DNA from 4 places in the Kurthia sp. FSL E2-0154 genome. Region 2 is predicted to be linked to each of the others. Evidence: riboswitches for the same ligand, from Rfam matches in the RefSeq annotation. Region 2 holds a riboswitch; each other region holds the start of a gene.
The links. Region 2 has a riboswitch for S-adenosylmethionine ahead of MHB75_RS14030 (O-acetylhomoserine aminocarboxypropyltransferase/cysteine synthase family protein). Riboswitches for the same ligand answer to the same signal wherever they lie in the genome.

Region 1 (3,263 bases), 1.0 Mb from region 2:
TCTTTGATCTATCGTTTATCAATTTTTGCTGTAATCAAATCTCCAATGAATTGAATGATGAATACAACAACTAATACTAATACTGTTGCGACGAATGTTACGTCGTTTTGACTACGTTGGAAACCATCTTGGAAGGCTAAGTAACCTAGACCACCTGCACCAATGATGCCCGCCATCGCTGTATAACCTACTAAAGCAACTGCCGTCACTGTAATCCCTGAAATTAACGCTGGTAAAGATTCTGGAATCAATACTTTCCAAATAATTGTTCCTGTTGTTGCACCCATCGAACGAGCTGCTTCAATCACACCACGATCAATCTCTTTTAATGCAATCAATACCATGCGTGCATAGAATGGTGCAGCCCCGATAATCAGTGCCGGTAATGCTGCGTTTGCACCACGCATTGTTCCCATTAAGAAAATTGTAAATGGAATTAATAAGATCACTAAAATAACGAACGGAATAGAACGGAAAATATTCACGATTACTCCTGTTAAAAAGTTCACAACCTTATTCGCCCATAATTGGCCCGGTGCTGTTAAGAATAAAATAATCCCTAGCACTAGACCTAAAATAAATGTAATGATGGTTGAAACACCTGTCATATAAAGCGTTTCTAGCGTGGCTTGCCACATTCCTTCCCAATCAACATTTGGGAATAGTCCTGTCGCTTCGTTATTCATGTGACATCACCTCCGACTTAATTCCTTCAGCAGTTAAATATGCTACTGCCTTTTCAACTTCTTCATCTGTTCCAGCAAGTTGTACGATTAACGTACCGTATGGACCACTTTTTGTCGGAGATATATTGCCATGTACAATATTTACATCGACATTAAACTGACGAATAAGTTGTGTCATAATCGGTTGCTCTGTTTTTGAGCCGACAAAGAATAATTTAATTAATTTGCCATTTTGGTATTGTTCTTTAATTTGTTCAATCGACTCTTGTTGCCCTACTGTATTCGTTACTTGTTGAACGAATCGTTGTGTAACAGGTGCCTGTGGTGCGTCGAATACTTGAAGAACATCGCCTTCTTCTACGACTTTCCCTTGCTCCATTACGGCTACACGATGACAGATTTTACGAATCACGTGCATCTCATGTGTAATTAAAATAATCGTGATACCGAGTTTTTCATTTACACTGCGTAATAAGTCTAAAATTGAATCCGTAGTTTCAGGGTCTAATGCTGATGTTGCTTCATCACAGAGTAATACTTCTGGGTCATTTGCAAGTGCACGCGCAATACCTACACGTTGTTTTTGACCACCTGATAATTGTGATGGATAAGCTTTTTCTCTTCCTCTTAATCCAACAAGTTCGATCAATTCTGCTACTTTTTTCTTTTTAGCAGCTTGATCAATACCTGCAATTTCTAAAGGAAAAGCGATATTCTCTTCTACCGTTCTTGACCATAATAAATTGAAATGTTGGAATACCATACTAATTTTATGACGTGCTGCACGGAGTTTAGCACCTTTAATTTTTGAAATATCTTCACCATTTACAATTACAGAACCACTTGTTGGTTTCTCTAAGCCATTAAATAAACGAATCATCGTACTCTTACCAGCACCACTGTAACCGATAATACCGAAGATTTCACCATCTTGGATAGTTAAGTTTACTTGATCGACAGCTGTGAGGGGACCATTTGAAGTTTTATATTGTTTTGTCACATTGCTGAGTTGAATCAAATTGTTTCCCACCTTTTTCGAACTTTATTCATAAAAAAATCCCTTCTGTCAGACAACAGAAGGGTTTAAACATCATAAAATATGCTAAACCGTTCTCTCATCTCTCAAAGACTACATAGTCCTTGCGTGAATTGGCACCTTTTCACATAATGTGATGGTTGCCGGGCTTCATAGGGCACTTCCCTCCACCTCTCTTTATAAGAGTAACGAATTAAGTTCATTTAGTTATTGTAGATACTTTATCACTTCTAAATTGAAAGGTCAATACTTCTTTAAAATTTTTTCAAATAAATGTGGCACTGACTGAAAAGCATAAATTTTCTCTACTAACTCGCCATTTTGCGTAATAAGAAGACAAGGTACACTTTCAATTTCAAAGTCATACGCTAATTGCTCCATATAATTTAAGTTGGCTTTCCCCATCGGAACATGTCCAATTGCTTGCTCGGTCACATCCATCATTCTTGATGCAACTTGGCAAGTTCCACACATCGGTGTATAGAGGTAAAAAGCTGTTTTTTCTTGGGACTTCACTTGCTCTTCCCATTCTTCACGTGTCCATTCTTGCATTATTGTCATCCTTTATCTAATAAGTAACCTGACTTAATCTTAAATTTAGCTCCTTGTAACACTTTTGCTAAATGATAACGCGGCGTGCGTTCAACACCACCGTAACGCGGTAATGTATAAAGATGATGTGTATTGGGATATTCTTGTTGTACAAGCTTACGAAGTTTCTCGCCCATATCATCTGCATCGAAAAATGCATAAAAATCACAACTCTCATACGGCTGTAATAGTTCATCTAAACGATGAGAGCTTACGGTTCCGTTTGTACAGACAATCTCAACAGGTTCATTCAAAATAGGCTTTAACTGTAAACAATCTTGTCTACCCTCTACAATGAGTACTTTCTCAATAATCTTCATACACACCACCCCATCTGATTCCTTATTCTTTTTTCTGTTCTTTCTTACTTTATTTATACCATATTTTCAGTATATTTTTGTAGGAATAGTGCTTATAAAAAAAGCGCATAGAAAAAACTTTACATACTTTACAACAAATAAAAAAAGAAGACAACTGAAATCAGTGTCTTCTAATCAAATCAGCATGAAAACGCGCACCTACATGAAAGGGGTGCTATTAACCTGCGATTACTTCTTCATATTGTTCAGCAGTTAATAAAGCTTCTAGTTGTGCAGCGTCAGAAGGTTTTACAACCACCATCCAAGCTTTCTCGTAAGGTGATTCGTTTACTAGCTCTGGGCTATCTTCTAACTCTTCGTTTACTTCTACTACTTCACCTGAAAGTGGTGCATATAGTTCAGAAACTGTTTTTACAGACTCAACGCTACCGAATGGTTGGTCGATTGTTAATTCATCGCCTACAGATGGTAGTTCAACGAATACGATGTCACCTAGTTCAGATTGTGCAAATTCTGTAATACCGATACGTACTGTACCGTCTTCTTGTAAAACCCACTCATGCTCTTTTGAATAACGTAAATTAGTTGGAATGCTCATTTTTTTACCCCTCCATGAAATATGTAATGTTA
Region 2 (3,263 bases):
GAAGCTTTATATGATTTAGAACAACAACTAAACCATATTGAAATATCGATTCAATTGAAAAAATAAAAAGAAAGAATCGCACAATCGTAAGTGTGATTCTTTCTTGTATTTAGACTATTTCCACGTGAAGCCTTGTGAAGCAAGGAAATCTTTAATGAACGGACGTTGTTGGTTTACTAAGTAATCCGCCATTTGTTTCGTCCAGTTCGTTACTTTTTGATTAGCATTACGGTTTAAGTAGTACTCACCAAGTTCTTTATCATATTGTGTTAATAGTGCGTCATATTTTTCTACATCATAACCATTTTCATGTACAATTGCTTCCACTGGTAAACGTGGTTTTGTATCATTTGTTTTCGTTGGTTTGCCGATCGTCATCGCAAACATCGGGAAGACGTATTCAGGTAGGTTGAATAATTCGCTAATTTCTTTTGGATTATTACGTGCGCCACCAATATAACAAATACCGTAGCCTTCAGCTTCAGCTGCAATAACGAAGTTTTGAGCAAATAAGCTAACATCTGCTACACCCACTAAGACATTTTCAGCCGAATCAGCTGTAATATCAATATCGTATTTTTGACCAGCAATTTGAAGACGTTTGAAATCTACGCAGAATAAGAAAGAAGCGCCAGCTGTTTTGAATTGGAAATCATTATTCGATAATTCGCCAAGTTTCGCTTTTTTCTCAGGATCTGTCACATGAATCACACTATATGCTTGTACAAAGTGTGATGTTGCAGCCATCTGTGCAGTTTCGATTAAATCATATACCACTTCTTTTGGAATTTCTTCGCCTGTATATTTACGGACAGAAGTATGACTACGTAATAATTCTTTTACTTGATTCATGATTCATTCAACTCCTATTGTCATTTGTATTCAAAGACTATGCTACCATAAATGCTCATCTTATTCGAAAACCTTTGATTTATTTTAAAAAGTTTTTTAGTAATTTTTATTTAAAAATAAAATTGTATTTTAAAAGAATTAAATCAGTATAATAAAAATTTTCAGAAAAAAGATTGACGAATGAAAAATAGATGACTATACTAGATAGAAATTGATGGAAACATTATATGTTTAAAACCTTTATCAAGAGTGGCGGAGGGATAGGCCCTGCGATGCCCAGCAACCAGTTTCTTTTTTGAAACCAAGGTGCTAATTCCTACAGATTTTTTATCGGATCTGACAGATAAGGGGAGGACCATGTTCGATAAAGCCCTCTTCTTACCTAAGAAGAGGGCTTTTTTTATAAAATCCTTCTCCTATAATTCCTTATTCCGATGTCCATCATCATAATTCATTTTAGGAGGAATCATATATGACAGAATTCAAAAAAGAAACATTAGCCGTACATGGCGGACAATCACCAGACCCCGTAACAGGAGCAATTGCAGTACCTATTTACCGTACAACTGCATATCAATTTAATGATTCAGAACATGCTCGTAAATTATTCGCACTAGAAGAAGCAGGCAATATTTATTCACGCATTATGAATCCAACAGTTGATGTGTTTGAAAAACGTGTTGCCTTATTAGAAGGAGGAACAGCAGCAGTCGCTCTATCTTCAGGTATGGCTGCTATCTCATTTAGTATTTTAAATATTGCGCGTGCAGGAGATCATATTGTAGCTGCGAATAGTTTATATGGTGGCACGTACAATTTATTTGCGAATACACTTCCACGTTACGGTATTACAACAACATTCGTTGATGAACGCGAGCCTGAGAAGTTTGCAGAAGCGATTCAAGAGAACACAAAAGCGCTATATGTTGAAACAATCGGAAATCCAAGTTTATCAGTAGTTGACTTAGAAGCATTTGCAAAAATTGCACATGAACATCAAATTCCACTCATCGTCGATAATACATTTGCTTCACCAGTTGGATGTAACCCGATTGAACATGGTGCAGATATTGTGATTCACTCGGCAACAAAGTGGATTGGTGGACATGGTACAACAATCGGTGGAATTGTAGTGGATGCAGGGAAGTTCGACTGGACACAGGGTAAATTCCCAGACTATACAGAACCAGATGCTTCTTATCATGGTATTCGCTATGGTGTGGATGCACCGAATGCAGCGTTTGCAACACGTTTACGCGTTCAATTATTACGTGACTTCGGTCCGACATTGAGTGCAGATGCAGCCTTTAACTTCTTACAAGGTTTAGAGACACTTCATTTACGTGTGCTACGTCATAATGAAAATGCACATAAAGTAGCGACATTCTTACGCAATCATGAACAAGTGGAATGGGTACACTATAATGGATTTGAAGATAGTGAGTATGCGCCACTCGTAGAAAAATATTTAAAAAATGGTGCAGGTTCTGTTTTAACATTTGGTATTAAAGGTGGGCGTGAAGCAGGTCGCAAGTTCATTGATGCAATTGAGCTATTCTCACATGTAGCCAATGTAGGTGATGCGCGTTCATTAATTATTCACCCAGCTTCAACAACACATCAACAATTAAATGAAGAAGAACTTATTCAATCAGGTGTGCCAGAAGAACTCATTCGTTTATCAATCGGCCTTGAAAATGCAGAAGATCTAACTCATGCGTTAGAGCAAGCATTCCAACAAGTAACAGTGGTCGCAAAATAGGTTCTAAAATCAGTTATATATAATAGAAGGAACTGACTCAATCCGTTGTAGGCAGTTCCTTTTATTTTCTAAAATTCAGTATTTAGTGACCTCTTAGAAAAAACAATTGTCCTTCTGAAAAAGAATTTTCTTGAAATATGTCTTTAAATACGTTAGAATTTTCATTAAGTTGTGAAATGAACGTTCAAAATAAACAAATTAAATTTAATCATTGGAGGCGAACAATATGACAGCAGTGAAGGTGGCAATCCTAGGGTTCGGAACGGTAGGAGAAGGCATTTTTAACATTTTGAAAGAAAAGCGAAAGCAATTGAAAGAAACACTGGGTGTGGACATCGAAGTAGCAAAAATTTTAGTCCATAATGTTTCAAAAGAGCGCGAAGGTGTAGATGCGTCTTTATTAACGAATCGTTTTGAAGATATTTTAGCATTGCCACAATTAGACGTTGTCTTTGAAGCAATTGTTGGAGAAGAACCAGCATATGGTTATTTAGATGCAGCAATTGAAAAAGGCGCGCACGTTATTACTGCAAATAAAGTCATGTTTGCTAAATTTGGTCAAGCGCTACAAGAGAAGGCGAAAAAATACGGTGTACAAGTAGGTTTTGAAGCAACTACTGCAGGTGGTGTACCGGTAATTAAAACAATG
Region 3 (3,263 bases), 620 kb from region 2:
AAAAATGGTCTAGTAGAATTATTTGAACGAATCGAAGAAACGCTAGAGAACGCGACGATTTTAAAAAATACATCGGCGGAATTGTTAAAACAAGACACGAATGGGTATAAGGTTCAAATAGATACGGGTGAATGGTTAGATGCAGATGAGGTCGTATTAGCTGTACCGCACCAAGTCGCACAAAAACTATTGAAGGAAGAGCCTTTCCAACGTGATTTTGAAGAACTACAAACGGGTTCTATTATTACAGTTTACTTGGCTTATGATTTACCGAATGATGTGCTACCAGCAGATGGTACAGGATATATTGTATCATCAGGTAATGATGTAAATTGTAATGCATGTACATGGACAAGTCGCAAATGGCGTCATACTTCTAAAGACGATAAGTTACTTATCCGTATGTTTTATAAAAAGAATAACCCTCGTTTTAAAGAATTTTGTCAGATGACAAATGATGAATTAGCACAAATTGCACGTCAAGACATCGAAAAAAGCTTGAAAATAACAGATGAACCAACATGGATTGATGTAAGAAAATGGTTTGATGCGATGCCAATTTATAATTTACAACATAAACAAGCAGTTGAACGTATTGAAAAACAAATGGTGAAATATCATCCACATGTACATTTAGCTGGTTGTTCGTATTATGGTGTGGGGATTGGTTTATGTATTCAAAATGGTGAAGAAGTTGCTACACGAGTTATGAATCAATTTATTCAAAGACAATGAGAATTCGTATAAAGTGTGAAAGAAGGATTCCATAATGAACAGGAAATTAAGTTTAACGATTGGCATTGTTTTGTTTGTTTTAGGTGTTGCACTAATTTTCAATAAACAAATTATGGGGTTCATCGTGTCACATATGAGTAATCAAGCAATTGAGCAGTTTGATGAACAAAAAGCACAAAATGCGGATGACGTAAGCTTTGATTTTGGTAAAGTAGAGAATATTAGTTTACAAGATGTATTAAAGGCACAAATGAATCAAGGTGATGTACATTCAATTGGTGCATTAAGTGTTCCCGATGTATCTTTACAATTGCCTATTTTATACGGAATTTCAAATACAAATCTAGCAATTGGCGCAGGTACATTAAAGAAGGATATGAAGATGGGGCAAGGTAATTATGCATTAGCAGGTCATAATATGAATAATGATAAAACATTATTTAGCCCTTTAACGAAAGCAAAAAAAGGAATGCTTATGTACACAACGGACTATAAGCGTGTGTATACGTATAAAATTACAAAAATCTTTATTACAGAAGCAACTGACGTTCAAGTTATCGAAAATCAAGCTAAAAAAAGACTACTGACGCTCGTTACATGTAATTATGATGGTTCGAAACGATTAATTGTACAAGGTGAGTATGTCAATGCGCGTGACTTTGATTCAAATGCTGGCGATGCATTTACGATAAAAAAATAAAATATGAAGCGTATGAGATGTGAAAAAACCTCATACGCTTTTTTAATTTCTATTACTAAATTTGCGAAATATTGTGATAAAGTAAGCGCTTTTTCGTACAATATTTAGCTGAAAGTGGTAGAAGCTATTGACGGTACTCTATTTAAGAGGTATGATTCTTTTAATATTTTAAAAATTCAATAATTTCTTATCAAGAGAAGCCGAGGGACTGGCCCGACGACGCTTCAGCAACCAGCCATTTAGATGGTCAGGTGCTAATTCCAGAAGGACGTATGGTTCTTAAAAGATAAGAAGGCTTATTTTCAAGTGTCAGTTCAAACCTTCTTATGCAATGTAAGAAGGTTTTTTTATAGCTTTTTTGAAATGAAGGAAGGATGGGGAGTGTATGGGATTACTAGAAGATTTAAAGACAAAAGTATTAACAGCAGATGGAGCAATGGGGACACTGCTCTATTCATATGGGATTGATTTTTGTTATGAAGAACTGAATGTTCGAAAGCCGGAAGTAATCGAGAATATTCATAAACTATATATTGAAGCGGGCGCTGATGTCATTCAGACGAATACGTACACAGCGAATACGATTAAGTTAGCTCGCTACGGTATTCAAGATGAATATGAAGCACTGAATCGTGCGGGTGTAGAGGTAGCGAAAAGAGCCACGAAGAATGGCGAGTACGTACTTGGAACAATTGGTGGAATTCGAGGTATTCGTAAGGATGAACATTCACTAGATGAGATTATTGAATCACTTGTTTTACAAGCAAAAGTATTACTTGATGCAGGTGTAGATGGTTTACTACTCGAAACATTTTACGACTTAGAAGAGCTTGAAACATTAGTGAAAACAATTCGCATATTCTCAGATGGACCGATTGTAGCGCAAGTTTCGATGCATGACCCAGGGGTTTTATTAAATGGAATGAAGTTGAATGATGCACTGCAACATTTAGAAAGAGCTGGAGCTGATGTTGTCGGTGTGAACTGTCGGTTAGGCCCGTACCATACAGTGAAGGCGCTTGAAAATGTTGAGCTACCAAAGAATTCGTTCTTATCTGCGTATCCGAATGCAAGTCTACTCGATGTAGAAGAAGGAAAAGTGGTATATGAATCAGAAGCAGAATATTTTGGGCGCGCTGCAGTTGAATTACGTGATGAAGGGGTTCGCTTAATTGGTGGATGTTGTGGAACAACACCTGAACATATTCACGAAGTGAAGAAACATTTATCAGATGTTTTACCAATGGAAAATAAAGAAGTTATCACAACTAAAGAAGAAGTGATTCGTGAAGCTAATGTGTCTAAATTTGAACCACTTCACGAAAAAGTAAAAAAAGGGCGTTCCATTATCGTTGAACTTGATACACCACGCCATTTAGAAACAGAAAAGTTTTTAGAAGGAGCAGCGATTTTACAAGAAGCGGGCGCTGATATTGTCACAATGGCAGATAATTCACTTGCTTCACCACGTGTATCGAATGTGGCGATGGGATCGATTTTAAAATATGAAAAGAATGTACGAGGATTAGCACATATTACATGTCGCGACCGTAACCTAATCGGGCTACAATCTCATTTGATGGGGCTAGATGCATTAGGTATTCACGATATTTTAGCTGTAACAGGTGACCCAACAAAAGTAGGAGATTTTCCAGGTGCTACAAGCGTCTATGATGTATCGAGCATTGAATTACTACAATTAATTAAAAAATTAAACGAAGGTATTTCTTTCTCGGGAAAACCACTACGTAAAAAGGCAAACTTCTCTGTAGCGGCAGCATTCAATCCGAATGTACGTGTCGTCGAACGTGCCATTCCACGTTTAGAG
Region 4 (3,263 bases), 1.7 Mb from region 2:
GCAGTTTTGTAATTCTTTTTTATTAATAAATAATTATATTATGTAAACTAAAAAACTATGTAATATGGAGCTATTATGCACGTCTTTTACAAAGATCTAAAATCATTAATAGATTGCAAGGAAGGGTTTTTATTTACAATAATGATTTTGGGGTATATACAATTAGTGTTTATACATGGATTGAACTATAAAAGCAGGTAATAGTATGACATATATTGGTAGAAACCTCTTGAATTAGCTGTAAAGGATTCAGAAATTCTGCAGGTATTAGCAGGAGTCAATCAAATATTGTTCGACCAAGTACATGATGAGATTTTAAAAAATATGGTACGATTGAGATGTATTTAAAAGAAGAATATCATATTGATGAACAAACGAAAAAAGATATTTAAGATTTCTATTTAGAATAGCATAAGGGGGATTTTGAGATGAAGTGGCAAACAAGTGTAACGGAATTATTAGGAATTGAAAAACCAATTATTCAAGGAGGTCTCGCCTATCTTGGTTATGCAGATTTAGCAGCAGCAGTTTCGAATGCTGGAGGACTGGGCCAAGTGACAGCACTCAGTTTAGATTCTCCAGAAGATTTACGAAAAGAAATTCATAAAACACGCACATTAACAGATCGTCCTTTTGGTGTGAACTTTGCGATTGGACGACACCGTGAACATTACGAACCTTTTGTACAAGTAGCAATAGAAGAAGGTATTCAAATCATTTCGATTACAGGAGGAAATCCAAGTCCTATATTAGAAATGGTGAAAGACACCGATATGAAGAAGCTTGTACTCGTTTCTTCTGTTAAATTGGCTTTAAAGGCCGAAGAAAAAGGGGCAGATATTGTTGTCGTTGTTGGACAAGAAGGGGGCGGTCACCTCGGTTTAAATGATTTAGGGACACATGTACTCGTTCCGCGCGTTGTCGATGCTGTCAACATCCCTGTAATCGCTTCAGGAGGCATTGCAGATGGTCGTGGTATCTTATCTGCTTTTGCACTAGGAGCAGACGGAGTTGAGATTGGGACACGTTTTATTGCGACAGAAGAATGTGTAGATGCAGCACCACTGTACAAACAAGCATTGATTGAACATGATGAAATGGATACGGTCGTTATTAAACGTTCCATTGGTGGTCCAGCGCGTGTATTACACACACCATTCACAGATAAAATTTTAGAAATTGAACAAAAGACGCCTACATATGAGGCATTAAAAGATTATATTAGCGGCGCAGCAAATCGTCGTTATATTTATGAAGAGCAGCAAGATGGTTTTGGATATGCAGGTCAAAGTATTGGTTTCATTCATTCCATTCCAACTGTTGCAGCTTTATTTGAGCAATTTGAACAGCAAATTGAAGAAGCAAGAACGCAATTAAATCTAAAAATAAAATAATATTCAGAAAACAGTTGCAATTCCGATTTGCTTACTGTAATATAAAGTTAACAAAAAAATCGTATCTCTTATCAAGAGAAGGCGAGGGACTGGCCCGTTGACCCTTCAGCAACAGACAATGTTAAAATGAACTGTGCTAAATCCTGTAGCGTAAGCTAAAAGATAAGAAGAGTTCCTTTGACTATTCAAAACCTCTTCTTATCAGGAGAGGTTTTTTTGTAGATTAAAAAGGAGTGATGTTATGAGCGAATCGGTTTTACAGCAAGATGTTTTACAAGCATTACAAACATTGAAAAAGCAGAAATGGGTGGACTTGACACATACATTTAATAGCCAGTCACCTCACTTCCATGCATTCAATCCAGCAAAATTTGATACACTTTTTACACATGATGATGGCTTTTTTGCACAACAATTTTCTTTTGCAGGTCAGTATGGAACACATCTTGATGCACCGATACACTTTGTACGAGATACACGCTATATTGAGGAACTTCATCTTCAGGAATTAGTACTGCCACTTATTGTTGTAGATATTACAGCTCAAGTACAAAAGAATCCAGGTCACACGGTAACGATTGAAGACATCCTCTCATTTGAGGATCAAAATGGCATCATTGAAGCCGACTCATTTGTCGCATTACGCACAGACTGGTCGAAGCGCTGGCCCGACCATGATACCTTTAATAATATTGATGAAGCAGGCGTGGCTCATGTGCCAGGTTGGTCTGTCGAAGTATTATCTTTTTTATTCAAAGAACGAGGCATTAAAGCGATTGGTCATGAAACATTTGATACAGATTCGAGTGAAGAATATCGAAAACATGGCTCATTAGCCGCAGAGTATTTCGTTTTAGAACAAGATACGTATCAAGTCGAACTTTTAACGAATTTAGATCAACTTCCGGCAAAGGGGGCAGTTATCTTTAATATCGTGGCTAAACCTGAAAAAGCATCCGGTTTTCCCGTACGCTCATTTGCGATTACACCGAATTAATAATGGCTCATTCGCCTTAAACTATACAGACTCATTTGTCGTGGAACACCTTGTCATCTCAAGGTGTTTTTTTGTTTTAAAAATAATATTATTATGTAAACTAAATATTTTGTTGAATTTTCAGAAAATTAGTTGACACCTCTTTTCTTCTGTTATATATTAAATACAACAAGTAAAACTGTTATATAACAAAAGGAGAGATGTTTAATGGAACACTTTATGGAAGGTTATCAGACGTATTGTCAAGCTTGCGAAAACTATGGGTTGGAGTCGATGAATTACCATTTATATGTCAAACAATTAACAGAGGAGCAATTGTATGCATTTAATGAGTATAAGAGAGACGCCACAATTCAAGAGATTAGCTAGGTATTAAACCTCTATTTTCCACTTAATGTGTAAAGTAGAGGTTTTTGTATGTCCTAAGACCTTCTTTTACGAAAAGTTATTTACTTTTTTTATAGAGTATGGAATACTTTCTATTAAGATAATTGAATATTCTTTCAGGTGAGAGTACTAGTTTTAGGCTAGATAATAGGGAAAACGGTGAAAATCCGATGCAGCCCCGCTACTGTAATATGGGATGAAATGACATACAAACACTGTGTTTATACGGGAAGTTGTCAAAGTAATATGATCATAGAGCCAGGAGACCTGCTTTCATCATTCGTTTCAATCTTCGAGGGGTGGATTAGACGCACGTATGTATAATTGTTGTTACATAATTCTTCATGTCTTCGGAACGTGAGCTTTTCGTGTTAGCTAATCCTCCAAATCAAAACCATTTGGGGGTTATTTTTATGTTTAAATCAAAATGGGTGATTCCAGCAACATTATCAGCAGCTTTAGTCGTTTCAGCTGTACCAGCAACG

Region 1: linked by a shared signal. The riboswitch ahead of MHB75_RS08880 (methionine ABC transporter ATP-binding protein) and the one ahead of MHB75_RS14030 (O-acetylhomoserine aminocarboxypropyltransferase/cysteine synthase family protein) in region 2 are both predicted to bind S-adenosylmethionine.
Region 3: linked by a shared signal. The riboswitch ahead of MHB75_RS10750 (bifunctional homocysteine S-methyltransferase/methylenetetrahydrofolate reductase) and the one ahead of MHB75_RS14030 (O-acetylhomoserine aminocarboxypropyltransferase/cysteine synthase family protein) in region 2 are both predicted to bind S-adenosylmethionine.
Region 4: linked by a shared signal. The riboswitch ahead of MHB75_RS05330 (cyclase family protein) and the one ahead of MHB75_RS14030 (O-acetylhomoserine aminocarboxypropyltransferase/cysteine synthase family protein) in region 2 are both predicted to bind S-adenosylmethionine.

Annotation. Positions count from the first base shown of each region.
Region 1 is NZ_JBBOPO010000001.1:1,796,634-1,799,896, forward strand. Features, by position in the region: gene MHB75_RS08875 (methionine ABC transporter permease) at 9-686, opposite strand; gene MHB75_RS08880 (methionine ABC transporter ATP-binding protein) at 679-1,704, opposite strand; SAM riboswitch class I at 1,799-1,908, opposite strand; gene MHB75_RS08885 (thioredoxin family protein) at 1,966-2,274, opposite strand; gene MHB75_RS08890 (toprim domain-containing protein) at 2,280-2,633, opposite strand; gene gcvH (glycine cleavage system protein GcvH) at 2,851-3,231, opposite strand.
Region 2 is NZ_JBBOPO010000001.1:2,800,063-2,803,325, forward strand. Features, by position in the region: gene MHB75_RS14020 (5-oxoprolinase subunit C family protein) at 1-66, shown strand, start outside; gene nfsA (oxygen-insensitive NADPH nitroreductase) at 115-852, opposite strand; SAM riboswitch class I at 1,090-1,202, shown strand; gene MHB75_RS14030 (O-acetylhomoserine aminocarboxypropyltransferase/cysteine synthase family protein) at 1,325-2,614, shown strand; gene MHB75_RS14035 (homoserine dehydrogenase) at 2,841-3,263, shown strand, end outside.
Region 3 is NZ_JBBOPO010000001.1:2,183,998-2,187,260, reverse strand. Features, by position in the region: gene hemG (protoporphyrinogen oxidase) at 1-735, shown strand, start outside; gene MHB75_RS10755 (class A sortase) at 770-1,435, shown strand; SAM riboswitch class I at 1,620-1,728, shown strand; gene MHB75_RS10750 (bifunctional homocysteine S-methyltransferase/methylenetetrahydrofolate reductase) at 1,821-3,263, shown strand, end outside.
Region 4 is NZ_JBBOPO010000001.1:1,099,349-1,102,611, reverse strand. Features, by position in the region: gene MHB75_RS05335 (NAD(P)H-dependent flavin oxidoreductase) at 429-1,394, shown strand; SAM riboswitch class I at 1,460-1,563, shown strand; gene MHB75_RS05330 (cyclase family protein) at 1,636-2,391, shown strand; gene MHB75_RS05325 (transcriptional regulator) at 2,599-2,760, shown strand; cobalamin riboswitch at 2,886-3,067, shown strand; gene MHB75_RS05320 (Ig-like domain-containing protein) at 3,192-3,263, shown strand, end outside.